DNA from 3 places in the Bradyrhizobium sp. 155 genome. Region 2 is predicted to be linked to each of the others. Evidence: predicted binding sites of a transcription regulator. Region 2 holds the regulator's gene; each other region holds the start of a gene.

What was found. Region 2 encodes LexA, which represses DNA repair genes until DNA is damaged. Its sites were predicted from a motif close to TGTTCNNNNTGTGTTCNG; they were not measured.
Region 1: uvrA (excinuclease ABC subunit UvrA) is a predicted target of LexA. The motif match lies at 2,389-2,406, and genes of this name have one in related genera.
Region 3: IVA93_RS02300 (DNA recombination protein RmuC) is a predicted target of LexA. The motif match lies at 3,242-3,259, and genes of this name have one in related genera.

Annotation. Positions count from the first base shown of each region.
Region 1 is NZ_CP064704.1:3,742,584-3,748,961, forward strand. It holds gene uvrA (excinuclease ABC subunit UvrA) at 1-2,292, opposite strand, end outside; gene IVA93_RS18250 (outer membrane protein) at 2,575-3,264, opposite strand; gene IVA93_RS18255 (outer membrane protein) at 3,495-4,277, opposite strand; gene IVA93_RS18260 (single-stranded DNA-binding protein) at 4,737-5,234, shown strand; gene gyrA (DNA gyrase subunit A) at 5,606-6,378, shown strand, end outside.
Region 2 is NZ_CP064704.1:3,639,348-3,645,725, forward strand. It holds partial or broken gene IVA93_RS17735 (ComEC/Rec2 family competence protein) at 84-2,347, shown strand; gene IVA93_RS17740 (hypothetical protein) at 2,486-2,920, opposite strand; gene lexA (transcriptional repressor LexA) at 3,414-4,115, opposite strand; gene IVA93_RS17750 (molybdopterin molybdotransferase MoeA) at 4,292-5,503, opposite strand; gene IVA93_RS17755 (hypothetical protein) at 5,742-5,933, opposite strand; gene IVA93_RS17760 (HAD family hydrolase) at 6,100-6,378, opposite strand, start outside.
Region 3 is NZ_CP064704.1:477,603-483,980, reverse strand. It holds gene dapE (succinyl-diaminopimelate desuccinylase) at 1-636, shown strand, start outside; gene truA (tRNA pseudouridine(38-40) synthase TruA) at 801-1,538, opposite strand; gene fmt (methionyl-tRNA formyltransferase) at 1,659-2,582, opposite strand; gene def (peptide deformylase) at 2,595-3,119, opposite strand; gene IVA93_RS02300 (DNA recombination protein RmuC) at 3,291-4,490, shown strand; partial or broken gene IVA93_RS02295 (GIY-YIG nuclease family protein) at 4,553-4,855, shown strand; gene IVA93_RS02290 (AmpG family muropeptide MFS transporter) at 4,942-6,306, shown strand.

The sequences.
Region 1 (6,378 bases), 100 kb from region 2:
GGGCTCGTAGCCGCGCGCTTTCGACTCGGGCAGGCCGGCGAACCATTCGCGGATCGGCGTGAAGGCACCGGTATAGGTCGCGGGGTTGGAGCGCGGCGTGCGACCGATCGGCGACTGGTCGATGTCGATGATCTTGTCGATGTGCTCGAGGCCCTCGATGCGGTCGTGCGGCGCGGCGCCTTCGCTGGCATTGTTCAGCTTGCGGGCGATCGCCTTGTAGAGCGTGTCGATCAGCAGCGTCGACTTGCCGCCGCCGGAGACGCCGGTGACGCAGGTGAACAGGCCGAGCGGAATTTCGGCCGTAACGTTCTTGAGGTTATTGCCGCGCGCGTTGACCACCTTGATGGTGCGGCGATGGTTCGGCGGGCGCCGCTCGGGCACCTCGACCTCGAGCTCGCCGGTGAGATATTTGCCCGTCAGCGAGTTGGGGTTGCGCATGATCTCGGCGGGCGTGCCTTCGGCGATGATGTTGCCGCCATGCATGCCGGCGCCGGGGCCGATGTCGAGCACGTGGTCGGCGAGCAGGATCGCGTCCTCGTCGTGCTCGACCACGATCACGGTGTTGCCGAGGTCACGAAGTCTCTTGAGCGTGTCGAGCAGGCGCGCGTTGTCGCGCTGGTGCAAGCCGATCGAGGGCTCGTCGAGCACGTAGAGCACGCCTGTCAGGCCCGAGCCGATCTGCGAAGCCAGCCGGATGCGCTGGCTCTCGCCGCCGGACAGCGTGCCGGAGGAGCGGGAGAGTGTGAGGTAGTTGAGGCCGACATCGAGCAGGAAGGTAAGGCGCTCGCGGATCTCCTTGAGGATGCGGCCGGCGATCTCGTTCTGCTGAGTGTTCAGCGCCTCCGGCACGGTCTCGAACCACGCGCCGGCGCCCTTCACCGACATCTCGGAGATGTCGCCGATATGCTTGCCGCCGATCTTGACGCAGAGCGCCTCGGGCTTGAGCCGAAAACCGTGGCACGCCTCGCAGGGTACGTCGTGGAAATACTTCGCCAGCTCCTCGCGCGCCCACTCGCTCTCGGTCTCGCGATAGCGGCGGTTGATGTTGGTGATGACGCCCTCGAACGGCTTCTTGGTGTCGTAGGAGCGGACGCCGTCCTCGTAGGAGAACTTGATCTCGTCCTCGCCGGAGCCATGGAGGATCGCGTTCTGCGTCTTCTTGGGCAGATCCTTCCATTTGGTGGTCAGCGTGAACTTGTAGTGCTTGCCGAGCGCAGTCAGCGTCTGAATGTAATAGGGCGACGAAGACTTGGCCCAGGGCGCGATCGCGCCCTTGCCAATGGCGAGCTCCTTGTCGGGAATGACGAGGTCTTCGTCGACATGCTGCTCGACGCCGAGGCCGCCGCACGCGGGACAGGCGCCATAGGGGTTGTTGAACGAGAACAGCCGGGGCTCGATCTCGGGGATGGTGAAGCCGGACACCGGGCAGGCGAACTTTTCCGAGAACAGCATGCGCTCGGGTCCGCTCTTGTCGTGGATCTTTGCGGTCTTCTTCTTCTCTTCCGCGGGTGCTGCCGCAGCCGGCGCATCCGCGAATTCGATGACGGCGAGGCCCTCGGCAAGTTTCAGCGCGGTCTCGAAACTTTCGGCGAGGCGCTGGCCGATGTCGGGGCGCACCACGATGCGATCGACGACGACGTCGATGTCGTGCGGGAATTTCTTGTCGAGAACAGGGGCTTCGGCGAGCTCGTGGAAGGCGCCGTCGATCTTGACGCGCTGAAAGCCCTTCTTGAGCCATTCGGCAAGCTCTTTGCGGTACTCGCCCTTGCGGCCGCGCACGACCGGCGCGAGCAGATAGAGGCGCGAGCCCTCGGGCAGCGCCAGCACGCGATCGACCATCTGCGAGACGATCTGGCTCTCGATCGGCAGGCCGGTGGCGGGCGAATAGGGCACGCCGACGCGCGCCCACAGCAGGCGCATGTAGTCGTAGATTTCGGTCACCGTGCCGACGGTGGAGCGCGGGTTCTTCGACGTCGTCTTCTGCTCGATCGAGATCGCCGGCGACAGGCCGTCGATCTGGTCGACGTCGGGCTTCTGCATCATCTCCAGGAACTGGCGGGCGTAGGCAGACAGCGATTCGACGTAGCGGCGCTGGCCTTCGGCGTAGATGGTGTCGAACGCGAGCGAGGATTTGCCGGAGCCCGACAGCCCCGTGAACACCACCAGCTTGTCGCGGGGAATCTCGACATCGACGTTCTTGAGATTGTGCTCGCGCGCGCCACGGATGGTAATTGCGCGCAGGTTTGATCCCACGTTCTGCTGTTGGCGCTTCGCCTTGATCACTTCATCCATCCGGGTTGCCCTCAAGGAATCCCAAAGGCGCGCGATCGCGCCAACAAAAAAGGCGCGCTTCGCCCGGAACCGGGATCGGCGCCGATGGGGTTGTCAGCGAACGTAGGAAGAACGGAGACGGATTTCCAGTGGGACTTGCGAATCGTCAACGGATTGTTGGCGCACTGGCGGCATCTGGCAGGAGCAGGGTGGAACTGCGCGGCAACGTGCCCGACAAAACAAAAAGGCCGGCACAAGGCCGGCCTTTCGTAACGCGGATGGCGTTGGGGCTAAGTACTGAACTCAGTACTTGGCGACCACCGGGCCCCCGAAGTGATAGTTCACGCCGACCTGCACGGTGTGAAACTCGAGCGTGCCGGAGGGCAGGGCGCCCGAGAAGTAGGTCTCGCCGCCGAGGCTGCGAAAGAGGTACTCGCCCTTGACCGACCACTGCGGAGCGAAGAACGCTTCGACGCCCGCACCGACGGTCCAGCCGGAGTGCCACTTGCTGTCGGAAACGGTCACGCCGAGCGCGCTGACGCTGAGCTTGTTGTCGATCCAGGCGTAACCACCGGTGCCGTAAAACAGGACGTTGTTGACGGCGTAGCCGATGCGGCCGCGCACGGTTCCCATCGCATCGGTTTTGGAGCTGAGGGTGGTGCTGACGAGGCCGAAGCCGGGGACGGCAACGGGGCCGGTGACCGACGCGCTGACATCAGCCCAGGAACCATCGGCCTCGACGCCGAGCACGACATTGCCGGTCTGCCAGTTGTAGCCGGCAGTACCGCCGACGAAGCCGCCCTTCATCTTCGGGTCGGTCGAGGAATTTTCCCAAGCGCCGCCACCGACGATACCGAGGTAGAAGCCGGTCCAGTTGTAGACCGAAGCCATGGCCACCGGGGCCTTGGTGTAGGGGCGCGCCGCGAGATCAGCGGCCGAAGCCGGGGCGGCGAGAGCGAACAAACAGGCCGAAGCCAACAAAACCTTTTTCATTTTCAACTAATCCCAGTCCCAGTTTCTGATTGTGCCTTCCACGATAGGGAGGGCATCGGACTCACTTGCCCAACTGATGCCGTACTTACACCAGTGAAGCCGCAAGTTGTGTCACTCAAAAGCAACAACGGTCGGAAAACGGAACGGTTATTGACCGATTAATATTGGAGAACTGCACAGCAAAAGGCCGGCGCAAGGCCGGCCTTCGAAGTGCGATATGTCCAGCGCGATCAGTACCTTGCGATGGCCGGACCGCCCCAGCGATAGTTCAAGCGCACCAGGCCCATGTCTACGTCCTGGCGAATCCGGTCACTGCCGAATACCGCACCCGCGGGCGTTGTGAAGCCGATCGTGCGATCGCCAAGGAAGATGTGGTCGTACTCAAAGCCCAGCGACCAGTTCGGGGCGAAGCCGAATTCCAGACCGGCCCCGACCGTGCCACCCCAGCGAGTCTCCCGGGCCGAAGCCAGCAGCGCGCCCGCGCCGGGCGTACCCGCAGCAGCGTAGATGTCGTACTTGTCACCGACGACGGCGGCGCCGCCCTTCACGTAAAGCAGCACGTTGTTCCAGGCGTAACCGACCTGACCGGTGATGAGACCGAAAGCGTCGATGCGGGAACGGTTGCGATCACCCGTCACCAAAGCGGTACCAGGGAAGAGGGTGCTCACGTTGTCGCCCCGGAAGTCAGCCCAGTTGCCCTGGCCTTCCAGACCGAACACCCAATTGGCGGACTGCCAGCGATAGCCGATCTGGCCGCCGACGGTGCCCCCTGTTGCATTGTGACAGCCTTCGCCGACGAGAACGCCGGTCGCGGGCGTGACGAAGTCCCAGCACTTGTGGCTGGAGCCACCGCCGCCGTTGATGCCGATGTAGAAGCCGCTCCAGTCGTAGATGGCGGCAACCGCCGGCGGCGGGGCTTTGGTGTAGGGACGCGCGGCCATGTCCGCCGCGCTTGCGGGAGCCGACAAGCCCATCGCCACTGCACCGATTGCACAAATAAGAAGCTTATTCATTGCCAGTCTCCCCAGGTTTCGTCCGCTTCTTATTTCCCCGAAGCGGCTGATCAGGCGCGAGGGCCCATATGAACTAAGTCCGAGGCAACCGTAGCTCTACGGAGCGGCAGAGTCCGTCTCCCAAATGCAACAAGACCGGGGCAGTGCGAGTACCCATAACTTGCTGAATGTTAAGTTCTTTCTTCCATTTTTGGGAACCTACAAAGGTTCCAATCGACGTGTGCCTTTCCGCAACACATGTGGCCGATCGATCCCACGCCTTCAGATCTGTCTTCGCCAAGAACAAATCTGGAACGAACCGGAGGTCGATGCTATATGTGGGGATAACCGGAGGGGTGACGGCCTGATCGTCGTCCGCAAGTGTTCGGCGAGCGTATAGGGTCGCCTCAACAGGCACGGCGGAACGCGGGAGCGGACCGGCCTTCTTGAATTCAGTGGCATTCGGAGCGGAGAGCGGAGATGGCGGGAAGCGTCAACAAGGTCATTCTGGTTGGAAATCTCGGCAAGGATCCTGAAATCCGCCGCACCCAGGACGGGCGGCCGATCGCCAATCTGAGCGTCGCGACCTCGGAGACGTGGCGCGACAAGGCGACTGGCGAGCGCAAGGAAAAGACCGAGTGGCACCGCGTCGTGATCTTCAATGAAGGGCTCTGCAAGGTCGCCGAACAGTATCTGAAGAAGGGCGCCAAGATTTACGTCGAGGGTGCGCTCCAGACCCGCAAATGGACCGACCAGAGCGGTGTCGAAAAGTACTCGACCGAAGTCGTGCTCCAGGGGTTCAACTCGACGTTGACGATGCTGGACGGTCGTAGCGGCGGTGGCGGAGGCGGCAGCTTCGGCGACGAGCCGGGCGGCGATTTCGGCTCCTCCGGTCCGGTCAGCAGCGCGCCGCGGCGCCCTGTTGCCGCCGGCGGCGGTGGCCGCAACAGCGACATGGACGACGATATCCCGTTCTGAGCGATTCCGCTCCAAGAACGCGGCGCCTGATGCGGACGCGCTGGCCGGATGGGCGGCGCTTCTCATCTCATGTCAGAACATCCCACTAATCGACAGGACGGGCTCGGCATTTCCGGGCCCGCTTCATGTTTGGGGTGAGCTCGGATTGCGGCTTGGCAAACGCGCCGACGCGGCAAGCTCACCGCGCGGTTTTCCACGCGTGAGCGGCGATTTTGCAAGGCCGATGCGAGTGCTGTCCGAGACACCGCTCGCAAGGGCTTAAGTTGTTGGAAAAATAGGCGGAAAAAGCGCTTCCCAGAACGCCGCGAGGGTGGTTATCAGAGGCTCGATGCGCTATATGATTCCCAGATAAAACCTCACCGGATTTCCCCTTGGCTGACGACGACGACAAGCCCGGCGACCAGCCGGCGCAACCCTCGGATATTCGCCCCGTCTCCATCTTCGAGGAGATGAAGAAGTCCTATCTCGACTACGCCATGAGCGTGATCGTGGCGCGGGCGCTGCCTGACGCCCGCGATGGCCTGAAGCCGGTGCATCGCCGCATCCTGTACTCGATGAACGAGCAGGGGCACACGCCGGACAAGAAGTACGTCAAGTCCGCCCGCGTGGTCGGTGACGTCATCGGTAAATATCATCCGCATGGCGACCAGTCGATCTACGACGCCATGGTCCGGATGGCGCAGGACTTCTCCATGCGCGTGCCGCTGATCGACGGCCAGGGCAATTTCGGCTCGGTCGACGGCGATCCCCCGGCTGCCTATCGTTATACCGAAGCCCGATTGACGAAGGCGGCGCTGGCTCTGCTGGCCGACATCGACAAGGACACGGTCGACTTCCAGCCGAACTACGACAACAACGAGACCGAACCGTCGGTCTTGCCAGCCAAGTTCCCGAACCTTCTCGTCAACGGCGCCGGCGGCATCGCGGTCGGCATGGCGACCAACATCCCGCCGCACAATCTCGGCGAGGTCATCGACGCCTGCGTCGCGCTGATCGACAACCCCGCGCTCACCATCGACGAGCTCATCAACATCGTGCCGGGACCGGACTTCCCGACCGGCGGCGTCATCCTCGGACGGCAGGGCATCCGCGCCGCCTATCACCTCGGCCGCGGCTCGGTCATGATGCGCGGCAAGGTCGCGAT
Region 2 (6,378 bases):
TTCGTTCCTGATCCGTACCGCTATCCGCCCACCTGCACGTTCCGGTAGCTTCTGGCTTCGTTGCGTATCATCGAGTGCAGGGAATGGCGGAGCCGGGCCGGTCGGTACGATCGCAGGGGATCGCGGGGACGTGGCCCGCGGGCCGCGCCGCGTCCGCGGGCGGCCTCGCGCCTCCAGGCCTCGACCTCTGGACATCGCTGGCCGAGACCCTCCGCGCCTGGCTGCGCGCCGAGGCGGGCGCCGGGCGGCTGTTGCCGTGGGTGCCCGTCGCGTTTGGCTGCGGCATCGCGCTTTATTTCTCTGCCGATCATGAGCCGGTGCTGTGGGTCGTTGCCACGACCGCCATCGCGCTCTGTTGCGGCGGAGCCGGCTGTTCGCCCCGGCCATCATGATCGCGGCGGTCGCGGCCGGCTTTGCCGTCGCAACCTGGAAGACGGCGCGCATCGCCCACCCGGTGCTGGCAAGGGCGCTCTATTCGGTGTCGTTGTCGGGCTTCGTCGAGGCTCGCGACATCCGCGAGCGTACCGATCGTTTCGTGCTGCGCGTCACGGCGATGGAGGCGCAGCGCAGCGACGTCAGGCTCGAGCGCGTGCGCCTGTCGGTCCGCAAGGGCACCGCGCCGGAGGTCGGTAGCTTCGTTCAGCTGAAGGCACGGCTGATGCCGCCACTCGCGCCGGTGCGGCCCGGCAGCTACGACTTTTCGCGTGACATGTTCTTCCAGGGCATCGGCGCCTCCGGCTTCGCGATGGGCGCCATCACGGTGGCGTCGCCGCCTGAGACCGGCGGCTTACGGCTGCGTTACGCGGCCTTCATGCAAGGCCTGCGCGATGCGATCGATGCCCGCATCCGGGCGACGCTCGACGGCGACAATCGGGCGATCGCGACCGCGCTGCTCACCGGGCGGCGCGATGCGATCACCACGCCCGTCAACGATGCGATGTTCATCTCCGGCCTCGGCCACGTGCTCTCGATCTCCGGTTATCACATGGCCGTCGTTGCCGGCGTCGTGTTCTTCGCGGTGCGCGCGCTGCTCGCTCTGATCCCCGGATTGGCGGCCGGCTTCGCCATCAAGAAATGGTCGGCCGCCGCCGCGCTGGTCGCCGCTGCGTTCTACCTGCTGCTGTCGGGCGCGGAGGTCGCCACGCAAAGGTCGTTCTTCATGACGGCGGTGGTGCTGATCGCGGTGATGGTCGATCGCCGCGCCATCACCTTCCGCACGCTTGCTGTGGCTGCGCTGATCGTGCTGGCGGTCGCGCCGGAAGCGCTGGTGCATCCGAGTTTTCAGATGTCGTTTGCGGCAACGCTCGGCTTGGTCGCACTGGTGCAGATCGGCATGCCCAATTTGTTTGCCTCGCCGGACAATTCGGCGACTGCGCGCATTGCGATGTGGGGTGGGCGCGAGATTGCGATGCTGTTCATGGCTTCGCTGATTGCGGGACTTGCGACGACGCCCTATGCCGCCTTTCATTTCCACCGTGTCACGCCGTTCGGCGTGCTCGCCAATCTCGGCGCGATGCCGGTGGTCTCTGCGCTGGTGATGCCGGCGGGGCTGTTGGGGCTGCTTGCTGCGCCGTTCGGGCTGGACAGCGTGTTCTGGTGGCTGATGGGGATTGGCATCGAGTGGATGGTCGCGGTCTCGCGCTGGGTCGCGGCCTTGCCGGGCGCGGTGGGCCGCATCCCGGCGTTCGGGATCGCGCCGCTGATCGCGGCGAGCCTGGGAATCATTGTGCTCGGCTTGTTGCGCACGCCGCTGCGCTGGTCCGGCGCCCTGGTGCTGCTGGCAGCGATCCTCTGGGGACTGTCGGCGCGGCAGCCCGACATCCTGATTGCCGGGGATGGCGCCAGCGTCGCGGTGCGGGGCAGGGACGGATATCTGCACCTGATCAGGACGAACAAGGACAGCTTTCTGCTCAAGGAATGGCTCGCTGCCGACGCCGATCCGCGCGATGCGGGCAGAGCCTCGCTTGCCGATGGCGTGTCCTGCGACGAATCCGGCTGCGTGACGCCACTGGCCGACGGGAGGCTGGTCGCGCTGGCACTGCGCGTCGACGCTCTCGCGGACGATTGCAGTCGGGCCGCGCTGGTGGTGACGACTCGTCCCGCACCGCCTGATTGCGCGGCGATGGTGGTCGATCGGCAGCGGCTCGCCAGCCAGAGCGCGCTGGCGCTGACGCAGCGTGGTGACGGTTTTGTGGTTCAGGCAGTGAGGGCGAGAGGCACGAGCCGCCCCTGGTTGCCGGCCGGCGCCGGCGAGGGTGATTTCGACGGCAGCCTCGCGCCAAAGTCGACCGCGCCTCGCATCAAGGACGCAACGCCGGCGGACACCGACCTGCAAGCCGACGATTGATCTGATGGTGCGGAGCAACGCAGTGGTTCGGTGCGTCCGTTCGGATTAGCGGGGTGCAAACCACACCATCTCGCCGGCCACGGCCGGCGATGGCGATTTAATCCTGACCTCCGACTTCGTAGCCGGAGGGCGGCTCTGTCAGCCGATCGGCAGGTGCGTGACGGTCGGCTGCCTGTCGGCGGTGATCTGCGCCTTGTGCTCGCGCTCGGTGACCGACTGAGTCACCGGCAGTTGCAGCACCGTCGCGCGCTGGCCTTCGACGAGCTGCGTCACCAGCACGTATTTGCCGTCGGGGAATTCGATCGCATCATGATGGCGGTCGGGAACGTGCGGATCGATCTTGCCGAACTTGCCCACGCGGGAATTGATGGTGCGCGTCCAGATCCAGCGATTGTCGTAGCGGACGTCGTCGGCGAAGGCGAGCTCCGTCCCCGGCAGCAGGCAGACGGCAACAGACGGATCGGCTGCAGAGGCGAAGCCGCGCGTCGAGGTGCCGCGGAAGCTTGTCGTGACGATCGTCTCGCCGACTTCGGCGGGGCGCGACGCGACGGCATGTAGGCTGTAGTCACACATCGGGTGCTCCTCATGCTGGGATAGCAACCCGCGTCTCTTATCGAGGCGCAGGCCTCTATCAGAGTGGAAGCACGAACGCTCTGCTTGGTTGTGGGCAAATCTGCGGCTGGCTTCCGCAAGCCGCGATCACATTATCTTTCCCGAATTCAATAGGAACAAAGCTCGCCGCGATGCATTCGGGAGGCGCGTACGCGAACATTGCCAACTTGGCTGCAACGGCCGAACTTGACCGCTGGTCGCTGTTTCCTCGAACAACCGAGCCGCGAAGCGGTGCTGCTTGAAGCGGTGCTGCTTCGTCGGCGTGGCGAGGAGCCAGCGTTGGAGGAGGGGCCGGATAGTCTGTGCAGAACCAGAAAGGCTATCCAGCCGGAGCGGACGATGATCCGCTCCAATCTCTGACCGGCGATGTCGATCGGAAGCGCGCGAGGCGCCAAGCACCTCCGGCATGAAGTGCTTCCGATATGAAGTACTGCCGATAGAAAGACTCCCGGTATCAGTACTTCCGGTAAAGCCCGATCAGCTTGCCCTGAATCTTCACCCGGTTGGGCGGCAGGATGCGGACCTCATAGGCCGCGTTGGCGGGCTCGAGCGCGATCGAGGCGCCGCGACGGCGGAAGCGCTTCAGCGTCGCTTCCTCGTCGTCGATCAGCGCCACCACGATGTCGCCGGTATCGGCGCTCTCGTTGCGCTGGATCAGGGCCATGTCGCCGTCGAGAATGCCGGCTTCGACCATCGAGTCGCCGCGCACTTCCAGCGCGTAATGCTCGCCCGAGCCGAGCATGTCAGGCGGTACGCTGATAGTATGGCTGCGGGTCTGCAACGCCTCGATCGGCGTGCCGGCCGCGATGCGGCCCATCACCGGCACCGCGACGGGACGTTCGCCCTCGTCAGCGGGCAGGCTCGCGCTCGCACGCACCTTGCCGAGATTGCCCTCGATGACGCTCGGCGTGAAGCCGCGGCGGCTGCCAGCGGCTGCCTGGAGCTCCGGCAGCTTGATGACTTCAATCGCACGGGCGCGGTTGGGCAGGCGTCGGATGAAGCCACGCTCCTCGAGCGCCGTGATCAGGCGATGGATGCCCGACTTCGAGCGCAGATCGAGCGCATCCTTCATCTCGTCGAAGGAGGGCGGCACGCCGCTTTCCTTCAGACGTTCACTGATGAACCGCAGAAGCTCGTATTGTTTGCGCGTTAACATCTCGACCAAAGTCCCCCGGTTGATGTCGTCCGATTCCGAGACGCTGAATTCGGCCATAAGCCGCTGCATGCTCGAAACAAATCATGAACAGACACTATATGTTCGATACATGTTCCGCAACTGCTTAATTTACCGTGAACAGAGCAAAGTGCGCGGAACGCGCGTTGCGGGGGCGCTCAGACGGGGAGCCGCAACACTTCGCAAGCCGTGCCGGCTTCGGCCTTCGGCGCGAATGGTGCGCGGACGAGAAGTACCTGTGCTGCAGCGAGATTCGCAAGCAGCGAAGAGTCCTGATGATTGACGGGAACAACGACGCGTGTGCCATCGTCACGCTCCTCAAGATGCGCGCGCAGATAGTCCTCGCGCTGGTCGTTGGCGCCGACGTCGCGGCCGAGCACGGCGCGTTCACGGCGATGGTGAATCACTGAACGGCCCGACAGGGCGCGAATCAGCGGCACCATGAACAGGAAAGCGCACACGTAGGACGATACGGGATTGCCCGGCAGGCCGATCACACCCATTGCGCCGAGTCGCCCGTGCATCATCGGCTTGCCTGGCCGCATCGCGATCTTCCAGAACGCCATCGCGATGCCTTCGTCCCGCAGTGCCTGCTGGACCAGATCGTGGTCGCCGACCGATGCGCCGCCGGTCGTGATCAGGACGTCGGCGCCGCTCTCGCGGGCGCGGCGGATGCCGGCGGTGGTGGCCTCGAGCGTGTCGGCGGCAATACCGAGGTCGATGGTCTCGGCGCCCTCGCTGCGGGCGAGCGCGTGCAGGGCGTAGCCGTTGGAATAGACGATCTGGCCGTGGCCGGGCGTGGTGCCCGGCATCACCAGCTCGTCGCCGGTGGCGAGAATCGCGACCTTCGGACGCCTGACAACGGCAAGGTGCGGATGATTCATCCCGGCGGCGAGCGCGAGGTCTCGCTCGGTCAGACGGCTTCCCTTGCGCAGGAGCACGTCGCCCTCGCGGAAATCGACGCCGGCGGGGCGGATGTGCCGGCCGGCGATCGCGGCTTCCTTGATCGTGATGCGCTTGCCGGCGGCGACCGTGTCCTCCTGGATCACGACGGCGTCCGCGCCAAAGGGAACGACGCCGCCGGTGAAGATCCGCACGGCCTCGCCGGCTCCGACCGTCCCCTCGAACGGTCGGCCCGCTGCGACTTCGCCGATGACGGTGAGCTCCGAATCGATCGTCGCGGCATCGGCCGCGCGCACCGCGTAGCCGTCCATCGCCGACATCGCTTGCGGCGGCTGCGTGCGCCGCGCCACGACGTCACGCGCGAGCACGCGATGGTAGGCCTCGTCGAGGGAAATCATTTCTTCCGGCAGCGGCTCTGCACCCGCCAGCACCGCGGCAAGCGCGTCAGAAACCGGCATCAAGGCCACGGCGAAAACTCCTGCTCGGCACGTTCGGGCGAATGTTCCGCACGTCTTCTAGCCGAGCGCAGGCGCAGAGGCAAAAGCGGCTGAGCAGGCACAGTCATCCCGCCCCTTCACATTGTTCCGGAAGGCAGGATCAAGCGCGTCGCGGCATGATCCGAAGGAGGTCACAGATCGGCAGGAGAGTGGTCATGGAAGCGACGAAAATCATGGCAAGGCGAGAACGCGCCATGGCCTGAATCGATCAGCTCCCTGCCTGCCCGGGAGTTACGTCGGGCGCCTTGGATCCCTGATCCTTGTCGGGCAGCGGGTCGGCTTGGGATTTCAGGTCGGCGGCCTTGCTCACAAGCTTGGCGGAAAGGTCCGAATCTGAAGTTGTCCTCGCGAATTCAAGAAGAAGAGAGGCCTGCTTGGTGAGGTAGGTTTTGCCCAGCACGATGATGCATCCGTCCGTAGAAGTCCCAACGGACTCTAAGAGTCCGGAAGGCGGTATTCCGTTCCCGGAACTCTGTATAAAAATGCACAAAGTGATCCGGTTCCTCAATTTTTCAAAATTGGTCCGTCGGGCCGTGCCGTCGTGGGTTTCGCGACAACGGACGTCGTCAAATGCCCAATGCCTTCAATGCGTTCCCGACGTCACGCGGCGAGGTCACATGCACCGTCATCAAGCCGCGCGCGCGCGCTCCCTCGATGTTTTCGGCAAGATCGTCGAAGAACACGATGCGCCCGGCGGGCACGCCGATCGCCGCAACGACGTGGTCGAAGGCCTCCGCATCCGGTTTGCGCAGGCCGATGCTGGACGACAAATACAGCTCGCGGAAATGGCCGAGGAGGTCGGCATATTCCCTCGAGAAATGGTCCACGTGCGGCCGGTTGGTGTT
Region 3 (6,378 bases), 3.2 Mb from region 2:
ACCCTCGGCGACACCATCAAGGTCGGCCGCCGCGGCTCGCAATCCGGCACGCTGTATGTCGACGGCGTGCAGGGCCATGTCGCCTATCCGCACCGCGCCGCCAATCCGGTGCCTGATATCGCGCGGCTGATCGTGGCCATCTCGGACGAGCCGCTCGACCATGGTAGCGCGCAGTTCCAGGCCTCCAACCTCGAATTCACCTCGGTCGACGTCGGCAACACCGCCAACAACGTCATCCCGGGACAAGCGCGCGCAAAATTCAACATCCGCTACAACGACAACCACACTCAGGCGAGCCTGCGCGAGCTGGTCGAGATGCGGCTGACAAAAGCCTGCGGCAACCGCATTCGCGCCCGCATCGTCTGGGAGCCCTCGAACTCGAACGTGTTCGTGACCAAGCCCGGCCCGTTCACCGATCTCGCGGTGTCCGCGATCGAAGAAGTGACGGGCCGCAAGCCGGAGCTGTCGACCTCAGGCGGCACCTCGGACGCGCGCTTCATCTCAAGCTATTGCCCGGTGATCGAATTCGGCCTGGTCGGCCAGACCATGCACCAAATCGACGAACGCGTGCCGGTCAGGGACCTGGAGCGGTTGACCAAGGTGTATCGCGGGATTTTGGCGAGGTATTTTGGGTAGGCTCTTCCGCCTGCCCACTCCGCTGTCATCGCCCGACTTGATCGGGCGATCCAGTATTCCAGAGACGACAGTGACTGAGCCGAGAGGCCACGGCTACTGGATGCCCCGGTCAAGCCGGGGCATGACAGTGGGGGGATGTAGCGAGAGTACGCGCCCTCATCCCATCAGTAATCCACCTGCATCAGATACAGCCCGTCCGGCGGGGCGACGATGCCGCAGGCGGCGCGGTTGCGTGCGGCGAGCGCTGCGGAGAGATCATCGGCGGTCCAGCGGCCTTCGCCGACCCACATCAGCGACCCCACCATCGAACGCACCTGGCTGTGCAGGAATGAGCGCGCCGAGGTGACTATGGTGATCTCGCGCCCGTCGCGCAGCACGTCGAGCTGATCGAGCGTCTTCTCCGGCGACCTGGCCTGGCACTCGGTGTCGCGGAAGGTGGTGAAATCGTGCTTGCCGAGCAGGCGTTGTGCCGCCGCATGCATCGCATCGGCGTCGAGCCGGCGCGGCACGCGCCAGGCGTGGCCGGCATCGAGTGCGAGATTGGCGCGAGTGTTGACGATACGGTAGCGGTAGTGGCGCTTGATGGCTGAAAAGCGCGCCTCGAAACTATCAGGCACGATATCCGCTTCGAGCACCGCGACAGGATGCGGGCGCAGATGCGCATTCAAGCCGTCGCGAAAACGGCCCGGCGGAAACTGCTTGCCGACATCGACATGCGCGACCTGGCCGCGCGCATGCACGCCGGCATCGGTGCGGCCGGCACCATGGACGCGCGCATCCGCGCCGGTCATCGCCTTCACAGCGGCCTCCAACGCGCCCTGCACCGAGGGCAGCGTCTCCTGCACCTGCCAGCCGAAGAACGGCGCGCCGTCATATTCGATGGTGAGCTTGTAGCGGGGCATCTTGTCCAGTTTCGCTGTCATCGCCCGGCTCGACCGGGCAATCCAGTACTCCGCAGCCTATCCGTTCGACCGAGAAGCCTCGGCGTACTGGATACCCCGCCTTCGCAGGGTATGACAGCGTCAGGTGAATTTGGCGCCGGTCTTCAACGGCACGCCGCGCAGGAAGTCCGCGGCCTGCATGCGTGCCTTGCCTTCGCGCTGGAGCTCGATCAGACGGATTGCACCCTCGCCGCAGGCGATGGTGAGGTGATCGTCGAGCACCTCGCCGGGTGCGCCCGTGCCTTTCGCCAGCTCGCAGCGCAGGATCTTGACCCGCGCATTCTCAAGTTCGGCCCAGGCGCCGGGAAACGGCGACAGGCCGTGGATATGGCGCAGCACCTCGCGCGCGGGCCTGGTCCAGTCGATCCGCGCCTCGGCCTTGTCGATCTTGGCGGCATAGGTGACGCCGTCCTCGCTCTGCTGCTTCAGCTGAAGCCCGCCGCGCGCCAGCGCGGCCATGGCGCGCACCATCAGATCGGCACCGAGCCGCGACAGACGATCGTGCAGATCGAGCGCGGTCATGTTGTCCGTGATCGCGAGCCGTTCCGCCATAGCGACGTCGCCGGTGTCGAGGCCAACATCCATCTTCATCACCATCACGCCGCTCTCGGCATCGCCGGCCATGATCGCGCGGTTGATGGGAGCGGCACCGCGCCAGCGTGGCAGCAGCGAGGCGTGCAGGTTGTAGCAGCCGAGCTTTGGCGCATCGAGGATCGCCTGCGGCAGGATCATGCCATAGGCGACGACGACGGCCGCATCGGCGTCAAAGGCGCGAAACTCTTCCAGCGCCTCCGGCGTTTTCAAAGTCTTCGGCGTCAGCACGGGCACACCGAGCTTTCGCGCGGCCTCTTCCACCGGGGTCGGCTGCAATTGCAGCCCGCGCCGTCCGCCGGGCTTCGGCGCGCGCGTGTACACGGCCGCGATCTCGTGGCCATGCGCGACGAGCTCGAGCAGCGTCGGCACGGAGAAATCGGGCGTGCCCATGAAGATCAGGCGGAGGGGCATCGACAGAGAACCTCACTCCGCGCGCTTGGCGGCTTTCTCGAACTTCTTCAGCACGCGGTCGCGCTTGAGCTTTGACAGATAGTCGACGAACAGCACGCCGTTGAGATGGTCGATCTCGTGCTGGATGCAGGTGGCGTAGAGGCCTTCGGCGTCCTCCTCGTGCACCTTGCCGTCGAGATCGGTGTAGCGCACCCGCACCTTCGCAGGGCGCTCGACCTCCTCGTAATATTCGGGGATCGACAGGCAGCCTTCCTCGTAGACCGACAGGTCCTCCGAAGAGGCGATGATTTCCGGATTGATGAAGACGCGCGGCTCGGGCTTGGTCTCGCCGTCCTGGTCGGGCTTGGCGAGGTCCATGGTGATCAGCCGCAACGGCTGCGCGATCTGGATCGCCGCGAGCCCGATGCCGGGCGCGTCGTACATGGTCTCGAACATGTCGTCGGCAAGCTTGCGGATCTCCGGCGTGACCTTCTCGATCGGCTTGGAGACCAGACGCAGCTGCTTGTCGGGCAGGATGATGATTTCTCTGAGGGCCATGGCCGCGATTTAAGCCGCGCGTTCGATGCGGTCAATGCGGCCGGGAACCCCGTTAACCCTCCGCTAACCATAAAACTTCAGGTTTCGTTAACCATAAAAATTAACAGAGCATTTACCATAAATGTTCGCTATTCGTTCGTGTCTCGAAGCGAATCGGCTAGAAGCAGGGGCATGAACGAGATCATTTTCATGCTTGGCGACTGGCCGGTGCGCACCGTGGACGCGCTGATCGGCTTCGGCGCCCTGGTCCTTATCCTGCTGCTCGTGATTGCCGTCGTGATCGCGCGGTCAGGGCGGCGCGGCGCGGAACTCGCGATGGCCAACGCCATCCGCGCCGACGAGCTCGAGGAGCGCATCAGCCAGATGCTGCACGCCCAGAGCGAGGCTTCGGGGCGAGTCGACGCCATGACCCAGACGCTGGCCGGCCGCCAGGCCGACATGGCGCGCGCGGTCAACGAGCGGCTGGATTCGGTGACCCACCGCGTCGGCCAGTCCATGGAGCACTCGACCCGCAACACCATGGAGAGCCTGCACGCGCTGCACGAGCGGCTCGGCATCATCGACAGCGCGCACAAGAACCTCACCGACCTCACCACGCAGGTGACGACCCTGCGCGACGTGCTCGCCAACAAGCAGTCGCGCGGCGCCTTCGGTCAGGCGCGGATGGAAGCGATCGTCCAGGACGGTCTGCCGAAGGGCGCCTACGAGTTCCAGTTCACGCTCTCGACCGGCAAGCGTCCGGACTGCGTCGTGTTCCTGCCCGACCAGCGTCCGCTCTGCATCGACGCGAAATTTCCGCTGGAGGCGATGACCGCGCTGCATGATGCGCGCACCGACGAGGAAAAGCGCATCGCCACGCAGCGGCTGCGCGGTGACGTGATGAAGCATGTCAGCGACATCGCCGAAAAATATCTCGTCGCCGGCGAGACCCAGGAAATGGCGTTGATGTTCGTGCCGTCGGAATCGGTCTACGCCGAGATCCACGACGGTTTCGACGACGTGATCCAGAAGGCGTATCGCGCCCGCGTCGTGCTGGTGTCGCCGTCGCTTTTGATGCTCGCAATCCAGGTGATGCAGCAGATCATGAAGGACGCGCGCATGCGCGATGCCGCCGACCAGATCCAGACCGAAGTGATCAAGCTCGGCGACGACCTCGGCCGCCTGCGCGATCGCGTGCTGAAATTGCAGAAGCACTTTGCCGACGCGAACGAGGACGTCCGCCAGATCCTGATCTCCGCCGACAAGATCGAGAAGCGCGCGGGGCGCATCGAAGAGCTCGATTTCAGCAAGAGCGATGCCCCCGAAGCCCCGCATCTCGTGGCGACCGGCGCTGCCGAGTTGTTCCCGAGGAAGCTCCAGGCGGGGGAGTAGAATATAGAACACACTGTCGTCGCCCGGCTTGACCGGGCGACCCAGTATCCCAGAGACGGCAGATGGGCGGGCGCTGCTACTACGTGTACATTCTCGCCAGCAAGATGGGCGACACGCTCTACATTGGCGTAACGAACGATCTCATCCGCCGTGTGGCCGAACACAAATTGCAGTTAGTCGAGAGCTTCACGAAGGAATAGGGCGTTGTGAAGCTAGTCTATTTCGAGCAATTCGATGATCCCGAGAATGCGATAAAACGCGAGAAGCGCCTGAAAAAATGGACGCGCGCCTGGAAGATTGCGCTGATCGAGAAGGATAATCCCGATTGGAACGATCTCTATGCGGAGATCGCGGGCCCTCCATAACTCCGGCCTCTGGAATACTGGGTCGCCCGGTCAAGCCGGGCGACGACACCTCACTTGTGGCTCTCAGAATCTGCTAACACCACCCCATGACCGCACCCGACGCGACCTCCCCTGCCGGCCCCGGCACGGCCCCCACCTCCTGGCGTGACAGCCTTGCCGTTTACCTGCAGCCGCGGGTGCTGATCGTGCTGTTCCTCGGTTTCTCGTCCGGGCTGCCGCTGGCGCTGTCGGGCTCGACGCTGCTGGTGTGGATGCGGGAATCCGGCGTCGATCTCAAGACCATCGGGCTGTTTGCGCTGGTCGGCACGCCCTACACGCTGAAATTCCTTTGGGCGCCGCTGGTCGATGCGATGCATGTGCCGCTGTTCACGCGCGCCTTCGGGCGGCGCCGCGGCTGGCTGCTGTTCTCGCAATTGCTGCTGATCGCAGCGATCCTGCTGCTGGCGCTGACCGATCCCGCGCGCTCGCCGTTCTACGTCGCGCTCGGCGCATTGCTGGTGGCGACGGCCTCGTCGACGCAGGACATCGTGGTCGACGCCTTCCGCGTCGAGAGCCTGCCGGAGAGCGAGCAGGCCGCCGGCATGGCGTCCTATGTCGCGGCCTATCGCATCGGCATGCTGGTCTCGACCGCCGGCGCGCTGTTCATCGTCTCCGGCTTCGAGAGCACCGGCATCACCCGCACGTCCGCCTGGATGTGGGGCTATGTGGTGATGGCGGCGATGGTCCTGATCGGGACGATCACGGCGCTGGTCGCGACCGAGCCCGAGCAGTCATTGCGGGCGGAAGCCGCGACGCAGACGCAGACCGCGCTCGCGCGCGTGCTGCACGCGGCAATCGGCGCCTTCTCGGAATTCCTGACGCGCAAGGACGCGCTTGCGGCACTCGCCTTCGTCGTGCTGTTCAAGTTCACCGATGCCTTTTCCGGCACGATGACCGCGCCGTTCGTGATCGACCTCGGCTTCTCCCGCAACGACTATGCGGCGATCGTGAAGGGCGTGGGCCTTGCTGCGACTCTGATCGGCGGCTTTGCCGGCGGCTTCGTCGCGCGGCGCTATTCGCTTGCGACCAGCCTCTGGATCGGCGGCGTGGTGCAGGCGCTCGCGAACCTCTCCTTCTCCTGGCTGGCCTTCGTCGGCACCAGCCAATGGGCGCTCGCCTTCGCCATCACCTGTGAGAACTTCACCAGCGCCATCGGCACGGTGATCTTCGTCGCCTATCTTTCGGCGCTCTGCCAGAACCCGCTGCACACGGCGACGCAATATGCGCTGCTCACCGCGCTTGCCGCGGTGGGGCGGACCTATCTCTCGTCAGGCGCCGGCTTCGTGGCTGATACCACCGGCTGGCCGCTGTTCTTCGTGATCTGCATGCTGGTGGCGATCCCGAGCCTGGTGCTGCTGGCCTGGTTGCAGAAGCGCGGGCATTTTGATGCGCTGGGGCCGGTGCGGGTTTAGCGCAACGCCGTCATGGCCGGGCTTGTCCCGGCCATCCACGCCTTGCTACGCGGCGCCAAAAACGTGGATGCC